DNA from 3 places in the Mesorhizobium sp. NPDC059025 genome. Region 3 is predicted to be linked to each of the others. Evidence: riboswitches for the same ligand, from Rfam matches in the RefSeq annotation. Region 3 holds a riboswitch; each other region holds the start of a gene.
The links. A riboswitch is a leader RNA that binds a small molecule or an ion and turns the genes downstream of it on or off. The one in region 3 is predicted to bind cobalamin.
Positions count from the first base shown of each region.

Region 1 (5,740 bases), on a different contig from region 3:
CTGACCGACCTGATGCCCAGCATGTCGTGATTGTCTTGCCGGTAGCGGAACTCCGAATATTGAATTTCGCGCGGGGTCTGGTCGAACACCCGCTTGACCTCCGCGGGTTGTTGCCCATGTGAAATCACCTGCCGGCCATCGTCGATGACATACCAATAGGCCGGCTGGGCTTCGGCAAATTCGATGATGTTCGTGGCAAGCTTCTGCCTGTCGAGCGTGAGGTGGCCATCGGCATCATAGGCGATGGCGGCACCCAGCGTACGGGACAGTTCGCTGGTGTTGATCTGCAGGCGGTCTTCCGCGCTGATGCTGACGATGATCGCAAGTGTCAGAACCGTGCCGAGCAGCATCACGATCGCCATGCCGACGACCAGGAGCGCAGCGACAGGAAAGGCGATCGAGCGGTTCAAACTGTCACTCCAGAACCAGCATGTAGCCGATGCCGCGCACGCTCCTGATGACGGCCTCGCAGTCGGCATCGCGCAAGCGCCTGCGCAGGCGCGATATATGTGAATCCAGCGCGTTCGATTCGATGTCCTCACCGATGTTATAGACGGAGGACTCCAGCGTTTCCCGCTGCACGACACGGCCGGCGCGACGCATCAGCGTTTCCAGTATCGCAAGTTCACGCCGCGGAATGTCGAGCACTTTCTGCCCGACGCTCGCCATCCGGTGGTTGAGATCGAAGGCCAGATTGCCGAATTGGGTCGAACCCAGCACGTCCAGGCTGTAGCGGCGCAGGACCGCACGTGCACGGGCGACAAGTTCCGTTGGTTCGAACGGCTTGCCGACATATTCGTCGGCGCCTTTGTCCAGGGCCGAGGCGATATCGTACGGATCATCCAGCGCGGTCAGGACCAGGGTCGCTGGCCGCGGTTGCAGCCGTCTCAGCACCGGAAGCAGCGAGAGTCCATCACCGTCTGGAAGCCTGCGGTCGATGACCACAAGATCAAATTTATGAGCCATAAGCGCGGCTTCGGCCTCGGCAATGGATCCAAAGGTGTCGGATATGCCGATCGCGCCCTCCATGATGGCTTTGAGGGAAGAGGCGAGTTCGCGATCATCTTCAACGATCAGAATATGCATGAAAGCTCACTTCCATCGAAACCCGGCACTCCAGGAGTGGACGCGGTCAGCCCTCATATCGTTCGCCATCTCGCGAGCGATAGTCCCTGCGATCCCTTTCAATGTCGAACCTTTGCAGGCATCGCGAAAAATCGGGGGTGTCGTCATCGAACCCATATGACAGGCATCGTTCCCGATCGCGTGTATTCTGGCACGCCGACAGCAATACACCGATGCATACGACATAGAACAAACGCATTTGCCGACCTCGAACTGTTTCACAGGCGGCCTGTTTCCGGGCGTCACATTGCAGCAATGTTACGAGCCGCCACGCTGCCAGCGATGCGAATGCATCCCCCGGTTTCATTTCCTTCCAGGCATTCGAGGTTCCGCGTCCCGGCATCTTAGTGGACAGCAGCTAGCCCGGATCTTGACGGACGGTTAGCCATCCCTTGCGGCAAATCGCCGACACAGCTCGCGGTGGCATTGATGTTCTCCGCGCCTTTCCTAAAATATCAGGTCTGCAGCGTGAGTCCCTACCGTCATGTCCGAGCAGGAAGCAAACCATCACGATCGCGAGCATCGGCAACGTGTGCTCAAAGGGGCTACCATCATCACCAGCATCCACAATTCGGAAATCCCGTGCGTGGTGCGCAACCAGCATACGAATGGCGCGGAACTCAAGGTGGCCGCCGATGCCATCATTCCTGAACGTTTCAGCCTCTATGTCCCTGTTGACGGTGTCGCCTATGAATCGCTGGTGCGCTGGCGCCGCAACGACCGCGTCGGCGTGCAATTCACCGGTACTGGCCCGAAACCGCGGTTCCACTACGGCTGACCCTCCAACCTTCGCTCGGACCGCTCACCGCTGCTCCACATCCTAGCCGGTTGACGCTCGGCATTGCCGCGGCTAGCTTCGGGTTGGAGCTGGTTCCGCCGCGAGGCGGATGAAAAGGGAACACGGTGCGGCCGAACCATCGGTCAAAGCCGCGACTGCCCCCGCAACTGTAACCGTTGAGCCTTCTTCCATGATGCCACTGGCCGCCTCGCGCGACCGGGAAGGCGGAAATGGGCGATGACACGGAAGTCAGGAGACCTGCCTGTTCCAGTCACCCATGCTTGATCACGAGGGGTGATCAGGCGCGGTCGTCCGTGGCGGTGACACGTGAAGTGTTGCCGCATGCGAGAACGGCCAGGAAGTGCGACTGAACGCAAATCTGTCCTAGCCAATCCGTCTGCGGTTCGAAATGAACCTCACGGCGCTCGACCGCGCCGTCAATCCTTTTGGGGGCGGATTTGAAGAAGACATTCTTGCTTGCCAGCACAGCATTGTTGGCTTTCGCAAGCCATGCCGGCGCTCAGAACAACAACATTCCCGGCAATGCCACGATGCTGGAACGCATTGTCATCACCACGCCGCTCCGACGCGAGACGACGCTGGAGCGTTCGACCTCGTCGGTAACGGTGGTCGACCGTGAGAGCATCGAGCACTCGGCTGCTCCCGACCTGCCTTCCCTGCTTAAATCCTACACCGGCGTTTCCATCGTCTCTTATGGCGGCCAGGGTGCTGCATCCAACCTCTATCTGCGTGGCATGTCGGCCAGCCAGACGCTGGTGCTGATCAACGGCGTGAGGGCAAGTTCGGCCACTACCGGCACCGCCTCGCTCGGCAATATTCCGCTCGAGTCAATCGAGCGCATTGAGGTCGCCAAGGGCGCGCATTCGGCGCAATACGGCTCCGACGCCATGGGTGGCGTCGTCAACATCATCACCAGGCAAGGCGGCCCTTGCGCAGACGGCCGCAACAGCTGTGGCTCGGTAACAGCTGGTGTGAGCTATCCGTGGGGCGGCATATTGTCCGGCAATGTACGCGGCCAGAGCAGAAGCGGCGTCGACTATTCCCTCGGCGGCAGCCTGACCGGCACGCGAGGCTACGACTTCACGCTGCCGACCGCCTACGGCCATGAACCGGACGATGACGGTTTCCTGCTCGGCTCGATCAATGCCTCGCTGTCGAAGCAGTTCGACTGGGGCCGGATCTACGGCGACGCTCTGCTTGCCCGCAGCCGCGGCCAGTACGACGACTCGTATCCTGGCGCCAACGAAGTCGATACGACAAGTTTTGCCGGCAAGCTCGGTACCGAAATCAGACACTCCGAAGATTGGTCCTCGACCGTCGAGCTGTCGAGTTCGGTCGATCGCTCCCGCAACTTCCGCGATGGCGTCGCAGGCGACGGCCGTTTCAATTCCAGCCGCTACGGCCTTTTCGCTTACTCCACGAAGAATTTCGACACCGGTGCCGTTGCGCATGTGCTGACCGGCGGTGCCGAAATCTATCGCGAACAGGTCAATTCGACCGTCAACTTCGATGTGAAGGCGCGAACGCTCGCTGCGGTGTTCAGCCAGTACTCGCTGTCCTATGAGGCGCTCACCATAGACAGCGGCATCCGCTATGACCACAACGGCCAGTTCGGCGGCGCCACCACATACAATGTCGGCGCGAGCTATGAGATCCTGCCAGACCTGAGACTGCGATCATCCTATGCCACCGGCTTCCGGGCGCCGAGCTTCAACGAACTCTATTATCCGAACTACTCCAATCCGAACCTCAAGCCGGAAAAGTCCAAATCCTATGAGATCGGGCTGAACTGGCAGGCGAGCGCCGACACCAATCTGGATGTTGCGTTCTATCAAACCTGGCTGACCGACGCGATCGCCTCCAACCCGCCGACCTACCTGCCCTTCAATGTCGCCAAGGCACGTATCACGGGTTTCGAAGCGGCACTTGCGCACCGGTTCAGCACCGAATGGAATGGAAAGGTGAGCCTCGATGTCCGTCAACCGCTGAACCAGGACAACGACAAATACATCCCCTACCGCGACCGGCTCAAAGCAATGGCCGAGGTTACGTATAGCCCGACCGAGCAGTTGGACCTGACGACGCGCCTGCTCTACGGGGCGGCGCGCTACGCCAATGCCGCCAACACGACGAAGCTGCCGGACTATGTCACGGTGGACTTCACCGCGCTCTACGCATTGGATGCCTCGTCGCAGGTGAAATTCGCGGTCGAGAACCTGTTCGACGCCGATTATTCTACGGTGACGGACTACCGCGCCCCCGGCCGCACTTTCAATCTGAGCCTCACCCGGACATTCTGAACCGCGGAGATGACGATGCAGGCAAGGGTACAGATCGCGACGACTACCGGCAGGGCTTCCTGCCGCTATGGACGAACTCTGCCCTTGAGCCTGATGGCAGGTAACCTGTTTCTAGCGGGCGCCTGCGCCGCCCTAGCCGCTGAAGTGCCGAAGCGTGTCGTTTCCATGAATGTCTGCACCGACCAGATGGCAATGCTGGTGGCGGATGACGGGCAGCTTCACTCTGTCTCCTACCTGGCCGGCGACCCGGCAACGTCGGCGCTGGCCGTGGAAGCACGACGCTTCGTGATCAATCACGGGCAGGCGGAAGAGGTTTTCCTGATGCAACCGGACCTCGTCCTTGCCGGGAGCTATACGACGCGTGCGACCGTCGGCCTGCTCAGGCAACTCGGCATTCGCGTTGAGGAGTTCCCGCCGGAAACCTCCTTCGACGACGTGCGAGCAAGCCTTCGGCGCATGGGCGATATCCTCGGCAGGCAAAGTCGGGCCGAGGCACTGGTGGCCGAACTCGACGGCAAGCTCGCCCGGGCGAGAGCACATCCCCACCGCGACCTCACCATCGCGACCTACTTTGCCAACTCCTACACATCGGGTGCCGGCACGCTGGTCGATGCGGTGGTCACCGCATCGGGCCTGACGAACCTGGCGACGAAGCTTGGCCTGTCCGGCACCCAGCAATTGCCACTGGAACTCCTGGTCCTGGCAAAGCCGGACATGCTGGTCGACTCGGAAGCACGCTATGCGACACCAGCCCTGGCACAGCAGACCTTCGTCCATCCTGCTTACAGGGCACTCAGCGAAGAGACCGCGCGCGTTTCAGTGCCGGCTAAATATACCATCTGTGGCGCACCCTTCACGGCTACTGCCGTGGAGATGCTCACCGAGGCTGCCGCCAGTCGTTCAGAAAGCGGTCATGCAGGAGGGGCGCAGCCATGACAGACGTTGCGCGATACCGCACCCTGCTTTTTGTGCTCGGCCTGCTGGTTGCGGTGCTTTTCCTGCTGTCTCTCACCGTCGGCCCGGCAGCCATTGCTTTCAGCGACAGCATCAAGGCGCTGTTTTCCGGCAAGGGCGATGCGATCGCGCTGATCATGCGCGAGATCCGGCTACCACGCGCGCTGCTCGGCCTGATGATCGGTGCAACGCTCGGATTATCCGGCGCCGCACTGCAGGGCTATCTGCGCAATCCGCTGGCAGAGCCCGGGCTGATCGGCGTCAGCGCCTCGGCTTCACTGGGCGCGGTGCTTGCCATCTACAGCGGCCTGACCATCATCTTCCCGCTGGCCCTGCCGCTCTCCGCCCTCTTGGCGGCAATGCTTGCGGTGGTCGTCGTGCAGGCGCTTGCCGGCCGGCGTTCCAACACACTAACCATCATCCTGGCAGGCGTCGCGGTCTCCAGCCTCGCCGGCGCCATGACGTCGCTGGCGCTCAACCTGTCGCCCAATCCGTTCGCGGCACTTGAGATCATGTTCTGGATGCTTGGCTCCCTCACAGATCGCTCGATGATGCATGTCTG
Region 1 covers NZ_JBHYIM010000005.1:298,876-304,615, reverse strand. Annotated here, with positions in the region: gene ACFWYE_RS14940 (sensor histidine kinase) at 1-410, opposite strand, end outside; gene ACFWYE_RS14935 (response regulator) at 415-1,086, opposite strand; gene ACFWYE_RS14930 (PilZ domain-containing protein) at 1,610-1,903, shown strand; cobalamin riboswitch at 1,977-2,184, shown strand; gene ACFWYE_RS14925 (TonB-dependent receptor domain-containing protein) at 2,455-4,224, shown strand; gene ACFWYE_RS14920 (ABC transporter substrate-binding protein) at 4,240-5,160, shown strand; gene ACFWYE_RS14915 (FecCD family ABC transporter permease) at 5,157-5,740, shown strand, end outside.
Region 1: another riboswitch for cobalamin. It lies ahead of ACFWYE_RS14925 (TonB-dependent receptor domain-containing protein); the one in region 3 lies ahead of ACFWYE_RS11060 (aromatic ring-hydroxylating dioxygenase subunit alpha).

Region 2 (5,740 bases), on a different contig from region 3:
ACATCCGCCTTCTTGAGCCCCACCTTGTCCATGAAACCGGCGACATCGTCGGCGAGATTGGGATAGGTGATCGGCCGGTCGATGTCGGTTGTGCGGCCATGTCCCTGGAACTCCAGCGCATAGACCTTGTGGGTCTTGGCCAGCATCGGGATGATCTCGCCCATCGAGGGGATGTTCATGTAGGCGCCGTGCAGGACGACCAGCGGTTCGCCCGCGCCCGATACTTCGTAATACATCTGCATACCGTTGACCTCGACACGATCGCCGGTGGGTTCGGTCCCGGCAAAGGCGGGACTGGCGAGAACAAAGGCAGCGGCAACTAGCAATGCGCGGAACATAGGGGTCTCCGTTGGTTGTCTCATGCGTTTTCGGTAACGCTGACAATAAGACGAAGCAGCGTTTCGCATTCCGACATGGCCAGACAAAATTTCTGTCTGGCGGCTGGCGACCAGCAGCGAGGCAGTGTCACTCTCGTCACGTCTCCGAATCTTCGAATGCCCAACGGCCAACCGAAAGACTGCCCCATGCCGCACGAACCTGCTGCGCAATTTCGAGCTGCAACTCCGGCAGACGTGGCTTTGGTCCGCGACATCGTGCGCGCGGCCTACTCGAAATGGATCCCGGTGATCGGCCGCGAACCGAGTCCGATGAAAGCCGACTATGACGAGGCCCTGCAAAAGCACCAGTTCACGCTGCTCTACCTGGGCATCGAGATCGCCGGCTTGATAGAGACCGTCCAGGAAAACGATCATCTCTGGATCGAGAACGTCTGTGTCTTGCCGGCTCAGCAAGGAAAAGGGCTCGGCAAAGTGCTGCTCCATCATGCCGAAGAAATGGCTCGCCAGGCAGGCCACAACGAAACCCGGCTGCTGACCAACGCCGCGTTCGAAGCCAACATCGCACTCTATGAGCGCCTGGGTTACGTCATCACCGAACGGGAGCCATACATGGAAGGCACCACGGTCTATATGCGCAAGCGTCTCGCACTTCATCTCTGAACCGCCAGCCGTTCGAGCACCCGCATGACACGCGTCTTGATCACCGGCATGTCCGGAACCGGCAAATCGGCCACGATCCGGGAACTGGCTGCACGTGGCCATGCCGCCTACGACCTTGATACGCCGGAGTGGTCACACTGGATCGAAGCCGCTCCTGGCGACACACTGACGCCCGGAGACGGCAAGGATTGGGTGTGGCAGCTCGACAAGGTTCGCGTGCTGCTTTCCCAACCACGTGACGAGGCACTCTTCATCAGCGGCTGTGCCGAGAACATGGACGAGCTTTTCCCGCTGATCGACACGATCATCCTGCTCTCTGTGCCGATCGATACGGTTATGCAACGCGTGTCCGCGCGAGCGCCGGGCAGATACGGTCATGTCGATGAGGAACGACGCAGGATTGGCGAATTGATCGCAATGATCGAACCGCTGCTTCGGGAGTCGGCCGACCACGAGATTGATTCCAGCGCACCGGTCGAAAAGACCGTCGACCGGATCCTTCAGTTGGTCTGGCGACACCCTAGTCCTTAGGTGGAGCAGGTCACGAGCTCGCACAATCTGTATCAGGCCCGCAGGAGAGCGTCCGGATTGATAGCCCCGAGTTCTTCGAAATATTGCCTCAGCGTACTGGGCTCGCGTCCGAGAATGGCGCGCAGAGTCAGGCTGTTTCCGGCAGAGCCGAACGCCGTATAGGATTCAAATACGCGTGCCAGTTGAGCCAGCGCCTCGCCTTCGAAAGGCGGTTTGGCGGCTGCCGCCCATGCCTCGAAGCTGAGTTCCACCGGTTCGATCGCGCGTCCAAGCAAGGCGCCCATCAAGGCGGCGATCTCGATGCGGTTGTGCATCCCATCGGCTGCAAGCTCGAAAGAGCCATAGGCAAGCTGATCGCCTGTCAACGCCTTGGCCACCACTTCAGCGACGTCGCGGTAATCGACACGCGCCAGCCGCGCCGTGTTCGAAAAGGGTTCCGCGAAGACACCATCACGAACCACGGCCTGCCATGCCGGGGCAATGTTCTGGAACAGCGTCGCCGGGTACAGGATTGTGTAGTCCAGATTGGAACGCAGCAGCGCCTCCTCCACCGGCAGTTTGCTGGCATGATTGGCCAGTCCGTTAGCTGGATGGATGACGGACGAAAACACGAACTTGCCAATTCCCGCGCGTTTCGCCGCATCAACCATGGCAATGCCGAGTGCCGGTTCGTCCGCAACAAAGGGCGGGCCGACATGATAGACCCCATGAACCCCCTTGAGCGCGCCGTCGAGACTTTCGGCATCGCGCAGATCGCCATCCACGATTTCCAACGCGCCATTGTCGCGTGCCGCGCGCGCGGCGACCTTGTTGCGCACCAGCGCCCGCACGATGACACCGCGCCGGGCAAGTTCCGCTGCGACATAGCCACCGCTGCGGCCGGAAGCGCCCACCACGAGTACGGTTTTCCTGTTCGGATCAGACATCGGCTTTCCTGACATGTTGGAACCACTTGTCGGAACATCGATCTCTCGACAGCCGATTGGTAGATGGTCAATTCGTGATATGGTCTCTCGAAAATCGGAGAACCATTATGGATCGGTTTGGTGATGTCGAGGCGTTCCTGGCGATCGTCGAACGCGGCAACCTGTCGGCAGCTGCCCGTCATCTCGGCCGTTCTCTCCAGGCGGTCAGCCGTTCACTGGCAGCCCTTGAAGGAAGTGTGGGCGTCGAACTCGTGCACCGCACGACCCACAAGGCACAGCCCACCGAGGCGGGATATGACTTCTACCAGCGGGTGAAACCGGCGCTTCTGGAAATTGTCGAAGCCAGGATACAAGCTGGCAACTGCAGCGCAGAGCCAACCGGACTGCTCAGGATTGGCGGACCGGAACTGCTGGGGCCTAGTTATCTCATCCCCATCGTCGCACGTTTCATGGAAATGCACCCTAAGCTCGAAGTAGAACTCAGCCTGTCGAACCACTTCGTCGACCTGGCCCAGGAAGGGCTCGACCTTGCCATCCGCATTGGCGAACTGGCGGATTCCGACTTGAAGGCGCGCCGGCTCGGCGTCATGCGCCGGGTCGTCTTCGGCGCGCCATCCTATTTCGGCAAACACGGACGGCCACGCCACCCACGCGAACTCACCGAACATCAATGTATCTTCCGCAACACCGATCGTGATGCCGGCGCCTGGCAATTCCAGGAAGGCGGCAAGCCATTGAGCGTGAAAGTTGGCGGACGGCTGCATCTCGACAACGCGGCCGCCAGCCACGCGGCGGTTGCCATTGGCCTCGGCATCGGCCGCGTGCCACTCTGGCAAATCCAGGATCTCGTCGACATCAACACCGTCGAGGTGATTCTGGAGGGCTTCGAACAGCCCGCGATTCCAGTCCACATCGTCTGGCCAGCAGCTCGCCTGCCACTCGCAAAGACACGGCTTTTCATCGACTTCCTGGCAGCCAATCTGCACATTCAAAGTCGGGAACGTGATTGCGTCGTGGCATGATGTCGGCTCGGTGGCCCAACCGCACCATCACGCTTGCGACGCGATCCGCCGTTGCGGCGCGTTGACAGCGCCACCTGCCCAAGCCTAAATCCGGCAAAGACGGTCTCCTCCCTTCACCGGGAGGAGCGAAGAGGGAATGCGGTGCGAGGCAAAGCTTCAAGTCCGCGGCTGTCCCCGCAACTGTGAGCGACGAGCCAAGGCCGATAGCCACTGGGATTTCCCGGGAAGGCGGCACCGAGGCAGCGACCCGCAAGCCAGGAGACCTGCCGTCAAACCAAGAATCCCAACGCCTGGCGGGTGTCCCGGGCAAGGAGCCTGATTTGGATCGCAGCGATAGTTTCTCGGCCGGGACGACGAGTGTGACGGCGGATGTCGAAACCGCCCCCGTCACCATCATCGTCTGCTCGTCCTGTCGGGACGAGAGCGGTTCGGATGCCCATCCTCGTGCCGGCACGATGCTGGCCGAAGCCACGAGGACTGCCGCCCTGGGCAACCAGACCATTCAAGTGCGCTCGGTCGAATGCCTGGGTAACTGCAAGCGCCGCCTCTCGGCAGCACTGCTGCGCAACGATTGCTGGAGCTACGTCTTCGGCGACCTGACGGTTGAATCAGGTTCCGACCTCGTGACTGGCGCAGAGCTTTTCGCAACGTCGCAGGATGGCCTCATCCCATGGCGTGGCCGTCCCGATTCCCTCAAGCGCGGCCTCGTCGCGCGTATCCCTCCCCTCGCTGTGTTGAAGGACCAGATATGACCGCTTCCGTTTCCCGCGTGCCTTGCACCGTCGTCACCGGCTTCCTCGGCGCCGGCAAAACGACGCTGATCCGCAACATCCTCGAGAACGCAAAGGGCAAGCGGCTGGCCCTCATCGTCAACGAATTCGGTGACGTCGGCGTCGACGGCGAGATCCTCAAGGGCTGCGGCGTTGAAAGCTGCCCGGAGGAGAACATCGTCGAACTCGCCAATGGCTGCATCTGCTGCACGGTCGCCGACGATTTCGTACCGGCGCTCGACCAGATCCTGGCGCGCACGCCGAAAGTCGACCACATCCTGATCGAGACGTCCGGCCTCGCGCTGCCGAAGCCACTGGTGCAGGCCTTCCAGTGGCCGACTGTGAAAAACCGCGTGACCGTCGACGGCGTTGTCGCCGTGGTCGACGGCCCGGCTCTGGCTGAAGGTCGCGTCGCCTCGGACATGGACGCGCTCGCCGCGCAGCGTGCCGCCGACGATTCACTCGACCACGACGATCCGGTCGAGGAGGTGTTTGAAGATCAGGTCGCCTGCGCCGACCTGATCATCCTCTCCAAGAACGACCTGCTGGATGCGGCCGGTGCTGCCCGCGCCAATGCCGTTCTCAGCGAGCATGTTGGCCGCGCGGTCAAGGTGGTGCCGACCGCACAGGGCAAGGTCGATCCGTCCGTGTTGCTCGGTCTCGGTCTTGCCGTCGAGGACGATATCGAAAACCGCAAGAGCCACCATGACGGCATGGGCGACCATGAGCATGACGACTTCGACACCTTCGTCGTCGAGATTCCTGCAGTTGCCAACCCGGATGATCTCGCTCGCCGTGTCGCGGAAGCCGCGGACAAGGAGAATGTGCTGCGCGTGAAGGGGTTCGTCGAAGTCGATGCCAAGCCGATGCGGCTCCTGCTGCAGGCGGTTGGACCGCGTGTGAACCACTACTATGATCGCGCCTGGACGGCAGACGACGACCGTCGCTCGCGGCTGGTGGTGATTGGCCTCAAGGGTCTCGACCGCCCGGCCATCGAGAAGATCCTGGTGGGATAAACCTTGCATATCCTGACCACCACCTCCGCCTCGCTCGACGATATCGCCGAGCCGGTAGACCTGCGCCAGCAGCCGGCGGAGATGGTGGCGCTGTCTTTCACCGACAGCGATCTGGCCGGATTGGCGTCCGGCTGGCAGGCGGATGTCGCCGCCCTGCCCTCGATGCGGCTGGCGGCATTGCGCGACCTTCGCCACCCGATGTCCGTCGATCTGTGGATCGACAGCGTTGCGCAGCACGCCAAGGTGATCCTGGTGCGTATCCTGGGCGGCTACGACTGGTGGCGCTACGGCTGCGACCAGCTTGCGGCAACAGCCCGCGCCAGGGGCATCAAGCTGGCGCTGCTGCCCGGCGAATCCCACGACGAGGATCCGCGCCTCACCGAAGCTTCCACCCTGCCCGCGGACGAACTGGAAGCCCTGCTTGCCTATTTCCGCCAGGGTGGACCGGCCAACATGTCTGCGCTGGTCAGCCGACTG
Region 2 covers NZ_JBHYIM010000001.1:99,871-105,610, reverse strand. Annotated here, with positions in the region: gene ACFWYE_RS00475 (alpha/beta fold hydrolase) at 1-338, opposite strand, end outside; gene ACFWYE_RS00470 (GNAT family N-acetyltransferase) at 525-998, shown strand; gene ACFWYE_RS00465 (shikimate kinase) at 1,023-1,529, shown strand; gene ACFWYE_RS00460 (NmrA family NAD(P)-binding protein) at 1,562-2,455, opposite strand; gene ACFWYE_RS00455 (LysR family transcriptional regulator) at 2,563-3,477, shown strand; cobalamin riboswitch at 3,561-3,763, shown strand; gene ACFWYE_RS00450 (DUF1636 family protein) at 3,798-4,229, shown strand; gene cobW (cobalamin biosynthesis protein CobW) at 4,226-5,263, shown strand; gene cobN (cobaltochelatase subunit CobN) at 5,267-5,740, shown strand, end outside.
Region 2: another riboswitch for cobalamin. It lies ahead of ACFWYE_RS00450 (DUF1636 family protein); the one in region 3 lies ahead of ACFWYE_RS11060 (aromatic ring-hydroxylating dioxygenase subunit alpha).

Region 3 (5,740 bases):
CTCGGCGAAGCTGACGAAGACGAGTCCCGACGCGACACGAACATGCAGCTTCTTGAGACCGTGCTCGTTGCGGTCGAAATCCTTCGGCATCAGCCGCGCGGCGCGCAGCGAGCCGTCATTGGCGTAGGTCCAGGCATGGTAGGGGCAGACGAAGAACCGCGCATTGCCCTTGGGCTTGGTGCAGACCTCGGCGCCGCGATGCCGGCACACGTTGAGCATGGCGTGGATCGTGCCATCGGCCACCCGTGTCAGGATGATCTGCTCGTCGCCGAGTCGGAACAGCTCGAAGTCGCCGGGGTTGGGGATGACGCTGGCATGCGCCAGGCAATGCCAGTGCCGGCGAAACAGGCGCTCCATGTCGCGCTCGAAGATCGCCGGATCCATGTAGAACGGCCGGGCCAGGCCGTGGCCTGGCCGGTGCGTCGCGATCAGGTCGCCTATGGCGTCGTCGGCGGCTGATTGGTGAAGATGCACGATGCTCATTGCTGGCTACTCATCGTTGGCTTGGGAGGGCTGGCGCGGGTCTGATCTTCAAAGATTGGGAACGGGTCTCGGCCAGTCGTCGGAACAGGCGACAGTTGCCAGAAGGCTGCGCAGCACCGCGACATCGGGATGAAGGGAGCCGCGACGGTCGATCAGTTCGATCTGCCGCTGCGCGGCAATCTCGAGGCAGATGCCTGGCGGCACGGACATCAGCCAGTCGGCGAAGACTTCTTCCGGTGGCGGCAGCGGCGAGATCGCCGCCATCGTCCTGCCGTCGACCTTTCGCGGTCGCGCCGCGACAATTCTTGCGTCGTCGCGGGTGGTCATGCCTCGATCTCCAACGCGGTGAGTGGCTTTGAGCAGCAGGCGAGGATGTATCCCTCGGCGATCTCCTCATCGAGGATGCCGCCATTGTGGTTCATCTCCACGTCGCCTGAGACCTTCCTGACGCGGCAGGTGCCGCAGAGACCGAACTCGCAGGCCGCCGAGATGCGGACGCCGCTGGCGCGTGCCGCCTGCAGCACCGTCTGGCCGGGCACACATTGGCCATCGACATTGGAACTGGCGAAACGGACCGGCACCGTCGCCTCGGCGGGCACAACTGCTCCTGCCTCGGTGGTGGCCGGGGGCGGGACCTCCACGGGGGGGGCGCCGAAACTCTCCTGGTGGTAGTGCGCCATGTCGAAGCCGGTCGCCTCCAGCATGGTGCGCACGGCACGCATGAATGGATCCGGTCCGCAGCAGAACACTTCGCGCTCGTGGAAGTCGGGCGACAGAAGCGGCAGCCTGACGGCGTCGATCCGCCCCATATGGCCGAACCAGCTTTCGCGGCTCGACCGCTCCTCGATCATGAAACCGAGCGACAGGCCGGGCATGTTGGCGCCGAGAAGTTCCAGCTCCTTGCGGAAGATGATCTCTTCGGGCCGCCTGGCGCAGTTGACGAAGGCGATGTCCGTCCATGGTGCGCAGTCGTTCAGCCAGCGCAACATCGACATCATCGGGGTGATGCCGGAGCCCGCCGAAATGAAGAGATATTTCCCGGCGGCGTGGTTGTGATGCGAGAAATCGCCTGCCGGGCCGCGTGCCTTGATGCGCGATCCGCGCTTGAGGTTGTCGAACATCCAGCGCGTGCCGATGCTGCCGGCCTGCGCCTTGACGGTGATGGAGATCGAGAACGGCCGCGATGGCGACGAGGCCAGCGTATAGGTGCGCATCAGCGGACCATCGGCCGTCGGCAGCTCCAGAGTGATGAATTGGCCCGGCTTGTAGCGGAACCAGGTCTGCGCGTCCGAGCGGAAGGTGAAGGTCTTCACCTCCGGCGCTTCGTCGACGATGCCGGCCACTTCCAGCACCTGGAGGCGGTCGTTCCATGGCGTCATCTCGTCGAGATGGCGATAGAGGTGGACACCCGTCATGGCGTTCATCGCAGTGGCCTCAAGCAACGCTGCGCAGCGCGGGTCTTTCGCCTTCGGTCAGCCGAGGCTCCATGAAGCGCGCATACCATTCGACGAACTGGATCACGCCGCCTTCATGCAGCTCGGAATAGGGTCCCGGCTGATAGGCCGGCGAGTTGATGCCGAACGCATTCTCCTCGACGATGCGGCGGTCCTCGTCATTGGTCAGCGTCCAGACGTGGATCAGGTTCTGGAGGTTGTAGTCGACGCCCTCGACGGCATCCTTGTGCACCAGCCATTTGGTGGTCACCGCCGTCTCGGTGGCGCTGATTGGAAGAACGCGGAACGTGACCGCGTGATCGCCCAGGATATGATTCCACGTCGTCGGGTAGTGGTAGAGCATCAGGGTGCCGATGCGGTCGGTGGCGACGCTGTCGGACAGGTTCCGCTCCACCGCGCGCTGGCCCGTCATGGTGTAGCTTACGGCGTGCGGCAGCAGCGGCGCGCGCGTCGTGCGATACTGGCCGGCCGTGTCGATAACGAAACGCGACGGCAGTCCCGATGCTTCACAGCGCGCCCAGTGTTCCAGAAGCTCGGGGGCGTCCTCGACACCGTTGACACCGGTCACGGTCGGGGCCTCGGGGAAGGTCTTGCAGAGCTCCGGATGGTTGCCCGCGCAATGGTAGCATTCGCGGTTGTTTTCCCAGACCAGCTTCCAATTGCCTTTTTCGACGATGGTGCTCTCGAAGGCGATCTTCGCATCGGCCAGGCGATGCGGGAGGAAGTAGGGCTCCATCATCTGGCGGAAGGGCGCAAACTCCGCCGGCTGGTCGGCCAGGCAGACGAAGATGTAGCCGCCGGCGCTTTCGCAGGCGACCGGCTTCAGGCCGTAGTCGTTGCGATCGAAGCCTTCGGCCATCTGCCGGGCAAACAGCAGCTTGCCGTCGAGGTCGTAGGTCCACTGATGGTAAGGGCAGACCAGGCGCGCGGAGGTGCCTTTGTCGGCGGTGCAGACGCGGCTGCCGCGATGGCGGCAGGAATTGTGGAAGGCACGGATCCTGTTCTCGCGGTCGCGCACCAGGACGATCGGATAGGCGCCGATCTGGACGGTGAAGAAACTGCCGGGCTTGGCGATCTCGCAATCATGCCCGACGAACAGCCAGTCGCGATACCAGATCAGCTCCATGTCGAGCTTGAAGAAATCCGGATCGGTGTAGAAGGGCTGTTCCAGCGAGAAGCCATCGCGCCTCGCGCGAATGAGCTTCAGCATTTCATGACGTGCGTCCATGTCCTGTCCTCGTCAAAGGACTGAACTGGTGGTGATGGAGGGTAGATGGCCGTACTTGACGGTCTTGGACCGGCGCACGGCTTTCTGCCTCTTGACCGCCCACCGCGATCAGTCGAGTTCCAAAAAGTCCACGGCTGGTTTCCGGGCTCCGAAGCTGTCCTTGTGGGACCGTCTCGACACCTTCCCAGGCTTTCGCCCAGTGGTCTGTCGTCGAGACAGAAGCTTCGCTACCGTTGCGGGGGCAGCGCCGGCATCAAACCGGCTTCCCAATTATCCCTCCGGCGTGGTTCGCCGGAGAGCACCTTGAACATGGTGATCTGATCACGGACGCCGTGCCGGTGCGATGACGAAAGCGACATCGGCGCAGTGTAAAGACGACAGGGCGGAATTACTCAGCGGCCTCGGCTATCGGCGAGGGCACATAGTTAAGGATCGGTCCAAGCCAGCGCTCAACATCGGTGACGGCCATGTCCTTGCGCGCGGCATAATCCTCGACCTGATCGCGCTCGACCTTGGCGACGCCGAAATAGTAGCTTTCGGGCTGGGCGAGATAGAGGCCGGATACCGACGAGCCGGGCCACATCGCCATGCTCTCGGTCAGGCGCACGCCAATCCGCTCTTCCGCCTTGAGCAGGTTGAACAGCGTCACCTTCTCGGTGTGGTCGGGCTGGGCTGGATAGCCGGGGGCAGGGCGAATGCCGCGATAGGGCTCGCCGATCAGGTCGTCTGGCACGAGGTCTTCATCGGCAGCGTAGCCCCAATATTCCTTGCGCACCTTCTCGTGCAGGCGCTCCGCGAAGGCTTCGGCAAAGCGATCCGCCAGCGCCTTGACCAGGATCGAATTGTAGTCGTCATTGGCGCGCTCGAAGCGCTCGGCGATCGCGACCTCCTCGATGCCGGCCGTCACGACGAAGCCGCCGATATAGTCGGGCCTGCCGCTCTCGCGGGGGGCGACGAAATCGGAAAGCGCGACATTCGGCTTGCCGTCACGCTTGGTCAGTTGCTGGCGCAGCGTGAAGAAGGTGGCGAGCTCGGTGTCCCGGGCTTCGTCGGCAAACAGCTTGATATCATCGCCTGTGGTATTGGCGGGCCAGAAGCCGAGGACGGCTTTCGGCGCGAACCACTTCTCGTCGATGATCTTCTTCAGCATCGCCTGCGCGTCGTCGAACAGTTGCCGTGCCGCCGGCCCCTGCTTTTCGTCTTCGAGGATCCTGGGATAGCGCCCCTTCAATTCCCAGGTCTGGAAGAACGGCGTCCAGTCGATGTAGCGGGCGAGTTCGGCCAGGTCCCAGCTTTCGAACACCCTGGTCCCGAGGAATGAAGGTTTCGGCGGCTGGTAGCCGGCCCAGTCGACCTTGTGGGCATTGGCGCGCGCCTTGGCCAGCGGCAGGCGCTGTTTGTCCCGTTCCGAGCGCTCATGCGCCTCGGTCACCTTGCGATACTCGGCCTGGATGGTCTCGACATAGCCGGCCTTCATGTCGGGGGAGAGCAGGCTGGAGACGACGCCGACCGCGCGGCTGGCGTCGGTGACGTAGACGGCCTGTCCCTTCTGGTAGCGCGGATGGATCTTGACCGCGGTGTGGACGCGGCTCGTCGTCGCCCCGCCGATCAGGAGAGGGATATCGAAACCCTCGCGCTCCATTTCCGAGGCCATATGCACCATCTCGTCCAGCGACGGGGTGATCAGGCCGGAGAGACCGATCACGTCGACCTTTTCGTTGCGCGCGGTTTCGAGGATCCTGGCCGCCGGCACCATGACGCCGAGATCGATGATCTCGTAGTTGTTGCAGGCGAGGACCACGCCGACGATGTTCTTGCCGATGTCGTGGACGTCGCCTTTCACGGTGGCCATCAGGATCTTGCCGGCGCTCTGGCGTTCGCCATTGTCGATGCCTGCGGCGGCATTGGCGAGCTTTTCGGCCTCCATGTGCGGCAGCAGGCCCGCGACGGCCTGTTTCATCACGCGGGCCGACTTCACCACCTGCGGCAGGAACATCTTTCCCGCGCCAAACAGGTCCCCGACGACATTCATGCCGGCCATCAACGGGCCTTCGATGACATGCAAGGGGCGCTCGGCGTTCAGCCGTGCCTCGTCCGTGTCGGCATCGATGAATTCGGTGATGCCGTTGACCAGCGCATGCGAGATCCGCTGTTCGACCGGCCACTCGCGCCAGGCCAGGTCCTTCTCCCTGGTTTCCTTGCCGGCCGTGCCCTTGTAGCGCTCGGCGATCTCGAGCATGCGTTCGGTCGCGGTGCCGCCCGCCTTGGGCTGGCGGTTGAGTACCACGTCCTCGCAGGCCTCGCGCAGTTCGGGATCGATCGATTCATAGACGGCGAGCTGCCCGGCATTGACGATGCCCATGTCCATGCCGCGCTGGATGGCGTGGTAGAGGAACACCGCATGCATGGCCTCCCGCACCGGCTCGTTGCCGCGGAACGAGAAGGAAAGGTTCGAAATGCCGCCGGAGATATGGACATGCGGCAGCGTCGCGATGATCTCGCCCGTCGCCTCGATGAAGTCGACGCCGTAATTGTCATGCTCCTCGATGCCGGTGGCGACGGCGAAGACGTTCGG
Region 3 covers NZ_JBHYIM010000003.1:651,508-657,247, forward strand. Annotated here, with positions in the region: gene ACFWYE_RS11045 (aromatic ring-hydroxylating dioxygenase subunit alpha) at 1-483, opposite strand, end outside; gene ACFWYE_RS11050 (hypothetical protein) at 532-810, opposite strand; gene ACFWYE_RS11055 (2Fe-2S iron-sulfur cluster-binding protein) at 807-1,898, opposite strand; gene ACFWYE_RS11060 (aromatic ring-hydroxylating dioxygenase subunit alpha) at 1,918-3,165, opposite strand; cobalamin riboswitch at 3,280-3,486, opposite strand; gene metH (methionine synthase) at 3,554-5,740, opposite strand, start outside.